Regions from separate parts of the Microtetraspora glauca genome, predicted to be linked through region 1. Evidence: predicted binding sites of a transcription regulator. Region 1 holds the regulator's gene; each other region holds the start of a gene.
What was found. The regulator LexA, encoded in region 1, represses DNA repair genes until DNA is damaged. The targets are predictions, from matches to a motif close to TCGAACANNTGTTCGA.

Region 2: a site for LexA is predicted at 1,279-1,294, ahead of AB0I59_RS31510 (alpha-ketoglutarate-dependent dioxygenase AlkB). Genes of this name have one in related genera too.
Region 3: a site for LexA is predicted at 1,397-1,412, ahead of AB0I59_RS14810 (Rv2578c family radical SAM protein). Genes of this name have one in related genera too.
Region 4: a site for LexA is predicted at 777-792, ahead of AB0I59_RS08695 (SAV_6107 family HEPN domain-containing protein). Genes of this name have one in related genera too.

What each region holds. Positions count from the first base shown of each region.
Region 1 is NZ_JBFALK010000002.1:74,240-76,438, forward strand. Features, by position in the region: gene AB0I59_RS03580 (MalY/PatB family protein) at 1-759, opposite strand, end outside; gene lexA (transcriptional repressor LexA) at 884-1,585, opposite strand; gene nrdR (transcriptional regulator NrdR) at 2,011-2,199, shown strand, end outside.
Region 2 is NZ_JBFALK010000020.1:119,759-121,957, forward strand. Features, by position in the region: gene AB0I59_RS31500 (SDR family NAD(P)-dependent oxidoreductase) at 1-1,134, opposite strand, end outside; gene AB0I59_RS31510 (alpha-ketoglutarate-dependent dioxygenase AlkB) at 1,308-1,931, shown strand; gene AB0I59_RS31515 (RNA polymerase sigma factor) at 2,021-2,199, shown strand, end outside.
Region 3 is NZ_JBFALK010000007.1:56,881-59,079, forward strand. Features, by position in the region: gene AB0I59_RS14805 (class I SAM-dependent methyltransferase) at 1-234, opposite strand, end outside; gene AB0I59_RS14810 (Rv2578c family radical SAM protein) at 363-1,388, opposite strand; gene AB0I59_RS14815 (hypothetical protein) at 1,790-2,199, shown strand, end outside.
Region 4 is NZ_JBFALK010000003.1:513,780-515,978, reverse strand. Features, by position in the region: gene AB0I59_RS08700 (L,D-transpeptidase family protein) at 1-290, shown strand, start outside; gene AB0I59_RS08695 (SAV_6107 family HEPN domain-containing protein) at 1,045-1,482, shown strand; gene bldD (transcriptional regulator BldD) at 1,671-2,165, opposite strand.

The DNA of each region.
Region 1 (2,199 bases):
CTGCCGGTTCACCGCGTCGCGTACGGCCGGTGCGCCGAGATGCGCGACGGAGCAGCGGATGCCGCCCATGTTGAACGCCTTCGTCGCGGAGGTGAGCGTGACGGTGCGGGCGGGCAGCAGCGTGCCGAACGGGATGTGTGACTGCGGCCCGTACGTCAGGTCGGCGTGGATCTCGTCGGAGAGGACCAGGGCGTCGTGCCGCTCGGCGTACTCGGCGAGCGCGCCCAACTCCTCGGCGGTGAACACCCGGCCAGTGGGGTTGTGCGGGTTGACCAGCAGCAGCACGGCGGCCGGCTCGTCCGGCACCTCGAACCGCCACCCGTCGCCGTCCGGCAGCATCGGGATGGACAGCAGCCGCCGTCCCATCTCGGCGATGGTGTCCAGGAACGGGTGGTAGGCCGGAGTGTGCAGGGCGACGGTGTCACCCGGCCGGGTCGTCAGGTGCAGCAACACCTGGAGGGCCTGGTTGATGTCGCTGTAGGACCGGACGTGGCCGGGATCGGGGCGGAAGCCGTACCGGGTCTCCATGCGCTCGGCGAACGCTTCGGCGAGGGGACCGACGGAGGGCTCGTCCAGCCACGAGGGATAGCCGAGGTCGGTCTCGGCGCGGCGCGTCACCGCCTCGCGCACCGCCTGCGGAACGGGGAAGTCCATGTCGGCGACCCAGGAGGGGATCACGCCGGGCGAGGTCTGCGACCACTTGAGACCGTCGCGTAGGGAGGCGTCCTCCAGGCTGAGCTGGTCAAGGTTGCGCGTCACAGAGCAAGCCTATTTGCGGCAATCACCCTGATTGCTCCGTGACCGCTCCGCGGTGACAGAGGTCACCGCGGAGCGACGCCGGATGCGCGGTCCGGAGGGTCGGCCCGCTCGGCGGGCCGGGGACCTAGAGCTTGCGCAGGACCGCGGTGACCTTGCCCAGGACGGTCGCCTCGTCGCCAGGGATCGGCTCGTAGTTGGCGTTGTGCGGCACCAGCCACACATGCCCGTCCTTGCGCTTGAAGGTCTTCACCGTGGCCTCGCCGTCGATCATGGCGGCCACGACGTCGCCGTTGTCGGCGACCGGCTGCTGGCGCACCACGACCCAGTCGCCGTCGGCGATGGCGGCGTCGATCATCGAGTCACCGCTGACCTGGAGGAGGAACAGCGTTCCCTCACCGACCAGCTGCTTCGGCAACGCGAAGACGTCCTCGATGCTCTGCTCGGCCAGGATCGGGCCTCCGGCGGCGATGCGGCCGACCAGCGGCACGTACGCGGCGGTCGGGCGGCTGAAGCCGGGCTCCACCTCCGCGGCGTCCGGGTCGACCCACAGCACCGGCTCGCCGGGCAAGCGGACCTCGAGCGCCCGGGGGCGGTGCGGGTCGCGGCGCAGGTACCCCTTACGCTGCAACGCCGTGAGCTGATGCGACACGCTGGAGGTGCTGGTCAGCTGGACCGCCTCACCGATCTCGCGCATCGAGGGCGGATATCCGCGCTGCTGCACGGAGTCGCGGATGACCTCGAGGATCTTGCGCTGCCTGGGGGTGAGACCAAGGGAGTCACGCCTGCGCACCGCAAGGTCGCTGACACTCTCTTCCTGCCCGCTCACCAAACCACCTCCCAATCCGTGTTCTTCATGTCGCACAGAGCGACGGTACCTCGATCCAAGATCATCATCAAACAATTGTTCGATTCGATGTGAATACCGCCACCTGTGTGGATGTAGCAACATCGTACGGGAGTTCGATCGACATCGTGTTCGATATTGCCGAGATTTCGCCGATCTTCTTGTAATGTGCCCGCGCGATGCCATCGGGGCCTGCGACACGCCCGGGGTTCAGGGTGATTCCCCAGGTTGAACAGCGACTTCGCCCGAGCCGTCGCGGCCGACTTGCGTTCAAGGTCGGGCACTTCTACGGTTGGACCACAACATCTAGTAGTTACAGCGATGTACTTCACCACAGCTTGTGTTTCCGTGACCGCTTCACGACGATTTCGTGAGGTGGGCGCAAGCGTTTCCAGGGAGGCGATGACGTGCACTGCCCGTTTTGCCGTCACCCGGACACGCGGGTCGTCGACAGCCGCTCTACCGAGGACGGGGCCGCGATTCGCCGCCGGCGAACCTGCTCGGAATGCGGGCGCAGGTTCACCACCCAGGAAACCGTTCTGCTCATGGTCAGCAAGCGCAGCGGAGTGACCGAGCCGTTCTCACGTGACAAGGTC
Region 2 (2,199 bases), on a different contig from region 1:
CCCCGTATCCACGCTGCACAGGTAGATCCCCTCCTTCGCGAGGTCGGCGGCGCTGGTGCGGGTCAGCATGTTGAGCCCGGCCTTGGCCATGTTGGTGTGCGGGTGACGTCCGGTCTTGTTGGCGACGGTGAACTGCCCTTCGACCGCCGACACGTTGACGACGTAGCGGCGCGGAAACGGCGTCGCGCGCAGCAGCGGCAGCAACCGGTCGATCAGCAGGAACGGCGCCACCACGTTGACGAGCTGGACCTCCAGCAACTCGGCGGCGTCCACCTCGCCGATCCGCGCCGACCACGAGTTGCCCGCCGAGAGGTCGGGGAGGAGGCCGGACACATCCGGGAGGCCCGGGTCCGACCCCCGCGCGGCCGGAAGGGCATCGTCGACCGGTGTGAACCCCGGCGCCGCCCACGCTCCCGCCGGGAGCCCGCGCCGCTCGCCGTCCGTCAGTGCCGCGTACGCCGCGGGAGGGCGGCGGAGCGTCTGGGCGGCATTGTTGATCAGGATGTCCAGCGGCTCGCCCGCCGCGAGGAGGTGGTCGGTGAGGCTGATGACCTGGCGGGGGTCGCGCAGGTCGATCCCGACGATCCGGAGGCGGTCCGACCAGTCCCCGGTCTCGGCGAAACGCCGGGCCGCGTCGCGGGGGAAGCGGGTGGTCACCGTGACGTGGGCGCCGTCTCCGAGCAGCTTCAGCGCGACGTGATGGCCGATCTTGGCGCGTCCACCGGTGACCAGCGCCCGCCGTCCGGTGAGATCGGCGCGGGCCGTACGGCGGGCCTTGTTGAGCGTGGCGCACGGGGGGCAGAGCAGGTGATAGAAGCCGTCCACCTGGAAGAACCCGCCCTTGCAGACGTAGCACCTGCGCATGCGGCGAAGCCGTCCACCTGGCCCGGGATCGTCCACGACGGGGGCGTCTATCACGCGCTCCGCCGAGCCCATGGCGGTCGCGGCGAGCACGGCGGCGTCGGCCGCGATGGTGTCGCGCCTGCGAGCTCTCTTGCGCCGGCGCTGGCCGTCACGCACCAGGGCGAGGGCGGCGCGCTCGACCCGCACGCGTTCGGGGTCGTCCAGCGGACGGTCACGCACCTCGTCGATCAGCCGCAGCAGGGCGGCGACGCCGTCCCCATCCCCGCCCATTTCCCCTCCTCGCGTGGGCCCGGCCGGATTCGAACCGGCGTCCTCTCTCCCCCGTCGAAGGAGGCGCGACAACCGCTGCGCTACGGGCCCCAGGTGATGTTGATCGACAACCTAGCCGATAGATCATTTCATTGCCACCCATGATCGAACATGCGTTTGACTAAACTGGTGGGGTGATATTCCAGAGCTCGCTGCTGGACTGCGGCGACGAGATCGGACCCGGCCCCCTGGGAGCGTCGGTGAAGCGCGCGGTCCTGGACCATGGGGCGTGGATCGACGTCCGGCCGGGCTGGATCTCCGGCGCCGACACGCTGTTCGACCGGCTCGTCCACGTCGTGCCGTGGCATGCCGAGAAGCGGCAGATGTACGACCGGGTCGTCGACGTGCCCCGGTTGCTCTGCTTCTACGGCGAGGACCATCCCCTTCCCGATCCCGCGCTCGACGAGGCCAGGAAGGCACTGGACGCGCACTACGCCGACGAGCTCGGCGAGCCGTTCCGCACCGCCGGGCTGTGCCTGTACCGCGACGGCAGGGACAGCGTGGCCTGGCACGGCGACACCGTCGGGCGGGGTTCCACCGAGGACACGATGGTCGCGATCATCTCGATCGGGACACCGCGCGCCCTGCTGCTGCGCCCGCGCGGCGGCGGCCCGACGCTGCGCCACGACCTCGGCCACGGCGACCTCATCGTGATGGGCGGGAGCTGCCAGCGCACCTGGGAGCACGCCATCCCGAAGACCGCGCGGGTGGTCGGGGCCCGGATCAGCGTCCAGTTCCGCCCGCGCGGGGTTCGCTGACTCCGCACGGCCGTTCTCGCTGTGACCCGTACCACTCAGATTTCCCGGTTTTGCGGTGAACCCGCCGGTCCGGAACAGTACCCAGAAGGATGGACGACACCGACCCGGAGCTGCTGCGAGGCGTCGCCGCGGGAGACGAGCGGGCCTTCGAACACCTCTACAGGCGGCACGCCCCCGCGCTGCTGGCCTACGCCCAGGGGCTTCTCGGGGGCGAGCGCGGACCGGCCGAGGAGGCGCTCCAGGAGACGTTCGTGGCCGTGTGGCGCGG
Region 3 (2,199 bases), on a different contig from region 1:
CCCCGAGGCCAGATCGAGCACGGTCCGGCCTCTGACCAGCTCGGGACGGTCGAGCACGTGCCGGGCCAGCGCCTGCCCGCCCGCCCACGCGTAGGCCCAGTACGGCAACCCGCCGGTCCGTTCCCAGAGCCCGAACACCTCGTCCTGCGCCTCCGCCGGCGCCAGGTGCAGCCGGATCTCCGGGACGTACGGCACGGCCGTGAGCCGCGTGTGCGCCCGCACCAGATCGTCCATGCCCGCGCCTCCCTGTGCCGCACTCTAGGCCGGCCGCTCTTCAGGTCAGCCGGCAAACCAGTACTCCGGCGACGGTTGGGATCATGGATGAGATCCACGCTGATGATGGCATGCGGCGGGCGGTGGCCTCACATGAGGGTGAGCTGCTCCGGGGCGGCAGGTCGCGGGCGTTCCCGGACGGCGCGCACCGCACGGCTCGCCGACCGTCCGACGCCATGGCGCCGGGCCAGCTCGCCCACCTCGCGGCCGATCCGCTCCTGGTACGCCTTCGGAGCGTAGGCGCCCCTGCCGTACAGCTCCAGGTAGCGGGGGACGAGGCGCGGGTGCTCGCGGGACAGCCAGGCGAGGAACCACTCGCGGGCGCCGGGCCGCAGGTGCAGCACGATCGGCGCGATGTGCGTGGCGCCCGCTTCCGCGATCTCCCGCACGGTCGCGTCCAGCGCCTGCGGGGAGTCGGTGAGGTAGGGGAGGATCGGAGCCATCAGCACGCCACAGCGGATGCCGCGCCGGTTGAGTGTGGCGCAGACGTCCAGCCGCTTGCGCGGGGCGGGCGTACCCGGCTCCACCGCGCGCCAGACGTCCTTGTCGGTGAAGCCGACCGACACGGCGGTGCTCACGTCGGTGACCTCGGCGGCCTCGGCCAGCAGGTCGAGGTCGCGCAGGATCAGCGAACCCTTGGTGAGGATCGAGAAGGGGTTGGCGGCATCCCTGAGCGCGGCGATGATGCCGGGCATCAGTTCATATCGCCCCTCGGCCCGCTGGTAGCAGTCGACGTTCGTCCCCATCGCGATCGCCGCGCCCCGCCATTTCGGCGCGGCCAGCTCCTTGCGGACGAGATCGGGCGCGTTGACCTTCACCACGATCTTGGAGTCGAAATCCCGCCCGGAATCCAGATCGAGATATTCGTGCGTGCGCCGCGCGAAGCAGTAGACGCAGGCGTGGCTGCACCCCCGATAGGGGTTGATGGTCCACTCGAACGGAACGTGGCTCGCCCCGGGCACCCGGTTGATGATCGACCGGGCGTGGATCTCGTAGAACGTGATGCCCCTGAACTCGGGGGTGTCGAACGTCCTGGTCACCGCGCCGCGGGCGAACAACGGGGTGACCGGATCGCCCTGGCCCGAGTCGTCCAGCCGCAGATTGTCCCAGCGCATAGGTCGATTAGAACAAAAATTCGAGACAGTCCGCAACGCGGCTCCACAGGGTCGTGGGACGACGAGCCGTCGGGGCATGGCGGGTGGTGGCGCGAACGCGGGCGCCGGGCACCCGGAGTTCCGCGAAGCGGTGGTCCATGGAGAAGCCGATGCGAACAAACGGTAATCCGCCCCGACCGGGCCCTTTGCCGCTTACGGGTGACCACCGGCCGTGGGCGTCCCTACCGTTGGGGTAGGTCGACACGCCGTTTCGGCGTCATCCCGGGAGACCGATTCGACGCTCCGTCCGTCCGTACACACCGGCCCGCGGCCCCGCCGCGTCGCTCCGCGGACCCGACACCACGAGATCCGGTCCCGCCACCGAGCAGGGGCGGGGAATCGTCACGCACGGAGTGATTGCCATGCTCAGATACACACTCGCCACCGGCGTGCTGGTGGCCTCCGCCGTCGTCCCCATGGCCGTACTCGCCCAGCCGGCGCACGCCGCCGTCGCGACTCAGGCGGCACGCCCCACCTCGACCGCCACGGATGGAGACGACTGCTGGTGGCGGAAGGGCTGCATGTACTGCAGGGAGAACGGCGAGGCCGTCCGCATCACCTGCAGCGAGGGGAGGCGCGAGCGCGAGCGCGGTCTCGTCGAAACGAAGCGCGAGCGCGCTCGCCATCGTGCCAGGCTCGAACGCGAGCGCTACCTGCACGGCGGTTATCGAGCACGGGAGCGCGAGGAGCATCGCCGTCGTGCCGAGCGCCACCGCGAGCGCTACCTGCAAGGCATCGAGCGACAGCGCCGCGAGCGCGAGCGCACGCGCGC
Region 4 (2,199 bases), on a different contig from region 1:
AGTACGCCATGTGGAACGGCAAGCGGACGAAGTTCACCGGCAGTGCCAGGACGCCGACGGGAGACTACAAGACGACCTGGCGCCGGAGCGGCTGGCACCGGTCCTACCTGGGGCAGCTGTACAACCCGATCTTCTTCAACGGCGGCATCGCCTTCCATGGCGCGCTGTCCGTGCCGCTCTACCCGGCGTCCCACGGTTGCGTGCGGCTGCCGATGAACGTGGCGGAGATCCTGCCCGGCATGCTCGGCACCGGCGTTCCCGTGCACGTGCGCGGCAAGTTCGCACGCTGAGTGCACAGCGAGCCCACACCGAGTTCACACCTTCACACCGCGTCCACCCGCGCCGATCGCGCACCGATCCACACCGGTTCAGCCTGATCTGGGCTGAACCAGGCTGATCTGGGATGGTCTGGCTGATCGCGCACCGATCGCGGACCGATTCACGCCGATCGCGCACCGATCCGGACTGATCGCTGACGGGCCCGGGGCGACATGCTCCGGGCCCGTGCCATGCCCGGGGCGACATGCCCGCCCGGGCCTGCATGCCCGGGACGGCGCGGCCGCCGCGGAACGGTGCCAGGCCCGGATGCCCCGCAGCGCACGACCGGCGGACGTTCCGTACGTCGGCGTGGACCGTTCCGGGAACGGCCACGGATCGCGGCGCGCCGGCGGAACAGGCGATCACCGTCGGGGTCGGCCGGGGACGGCGATCCCCTTCCCCGCAGGGCTTCCGGTGCTCCCGGAGGTCGTTGACCAGGGCGGTCGTCACATGATCAATCGAACCCTTGTTCGCTATGGTGCTTGACAGCGAACCTGGTCGAATTTATGTTCGATGCAGTGAGTGTGAGACTCGCGGCTCGCATTCATCCCGTTGGATGCCGTGCCTTCGTCGTCGGCGGAGACGAGCGCGGTGCGGTCCACGGCGTGGGCCGGACGGGGAGAGGGGAAGCTCCTCGTCCGGCCGCCGTGACAAATTGTCGGTGCGGTTTGCAAGGGTGATCTCACCGGCGAGCAACGCCGGAGGCCACGACTCGAGGAGGCGGGCGTGACTGGACAGGTCGATGACCGCAGGAGCGGGCCCAAGGTCCCGCAGACCGCTCTGGCGCATCTCGCGGACGCCCGTTCCTGCCTGGCGGACGCCCTTGGCGGCCCCACCCCGGCGGACAGGTACGTGTCGGCTCATCTCGCGGCGCTCCGTGCGGCGGCGGCCGTGCTCGCCGCGCGCCCGAGGCCGATGGACGGGCGGCGCCGCCGACTGCGGAGCGCCTGGGAGTTGCTGCCCGAGGCCGAGCCCAAGCTGGCCGAGTGGGCCGCCTTCTTCGCGGTGAGCGCCACGAAACGCGCGGCGGCCGAGGCGGGGATGACCCGCGTGGTCAGTCAGCGAGACGCCGAGGAGCTCATCGCCGAGGCGGACAGGTTCGTCGGCGAGGTCGAGGCCATCCTCGGGGTGCCCGGCCAGTCGGCTCTTCCGATGGCGGGATAGGTTCGCACGCCCGACGGCGGGATAGGTTCGCACGGCGTGGCGCGGAGCGCGGGGGTGCGTGGTGGGTGACGTGTGCGAATCGGGGCTGCGGGCGGCCGGGCCGGGCGGCTCGGAGCCCCGATTCGGTCATGCGTGTTCAGTGCTTGACGAAGACGTTCAATGGTGGCGCTCGATGAGGGCGCGCAGCGTCAGAAGGACTCCACGGCCCGGCGGGCCTCCGCGTCGAGAACGCCCCAGCTGATGAACTCCTCGGTCAACTCGACCGGCGACTTGTCATAGATGACCGCAAGCGAGCGCAGGTCCTCCTGGCGGATCGACAGCACCTTGCCGTTGTAGTCACCACGCTGGCTCTGGATGGTCGCGGCATACCTGGCGAGCGGGCCGGCCTTGTCCTTCGGGAGCTGCGAGAGCCGCTCCAGGTCGATGACAAGCTTCGGCGCGGGGGCCAGCGGGCTGGGAGCGGCCCCGCCGGGGAGCAGCTCCGACACCGGAACACCGTAGAATTCGGCAAGCTCGGCCAGCTTCTGCACGGTGACCGCGCGGTCGCCGCGCTCATAGGAGCCCACCACGACGGCCTTCCAGCGGCCACGGGACTTCTCTTCGACCCCGTGCAGGGACAGGCCCTGCTGGGTGCGGATCGCGCGCAGTCGCGCGCCGAGCGACTTGGCGTAGTCAGACGGCATCGTGTGGCCCCCGGCTTTCTATGTCTGTTCTCAC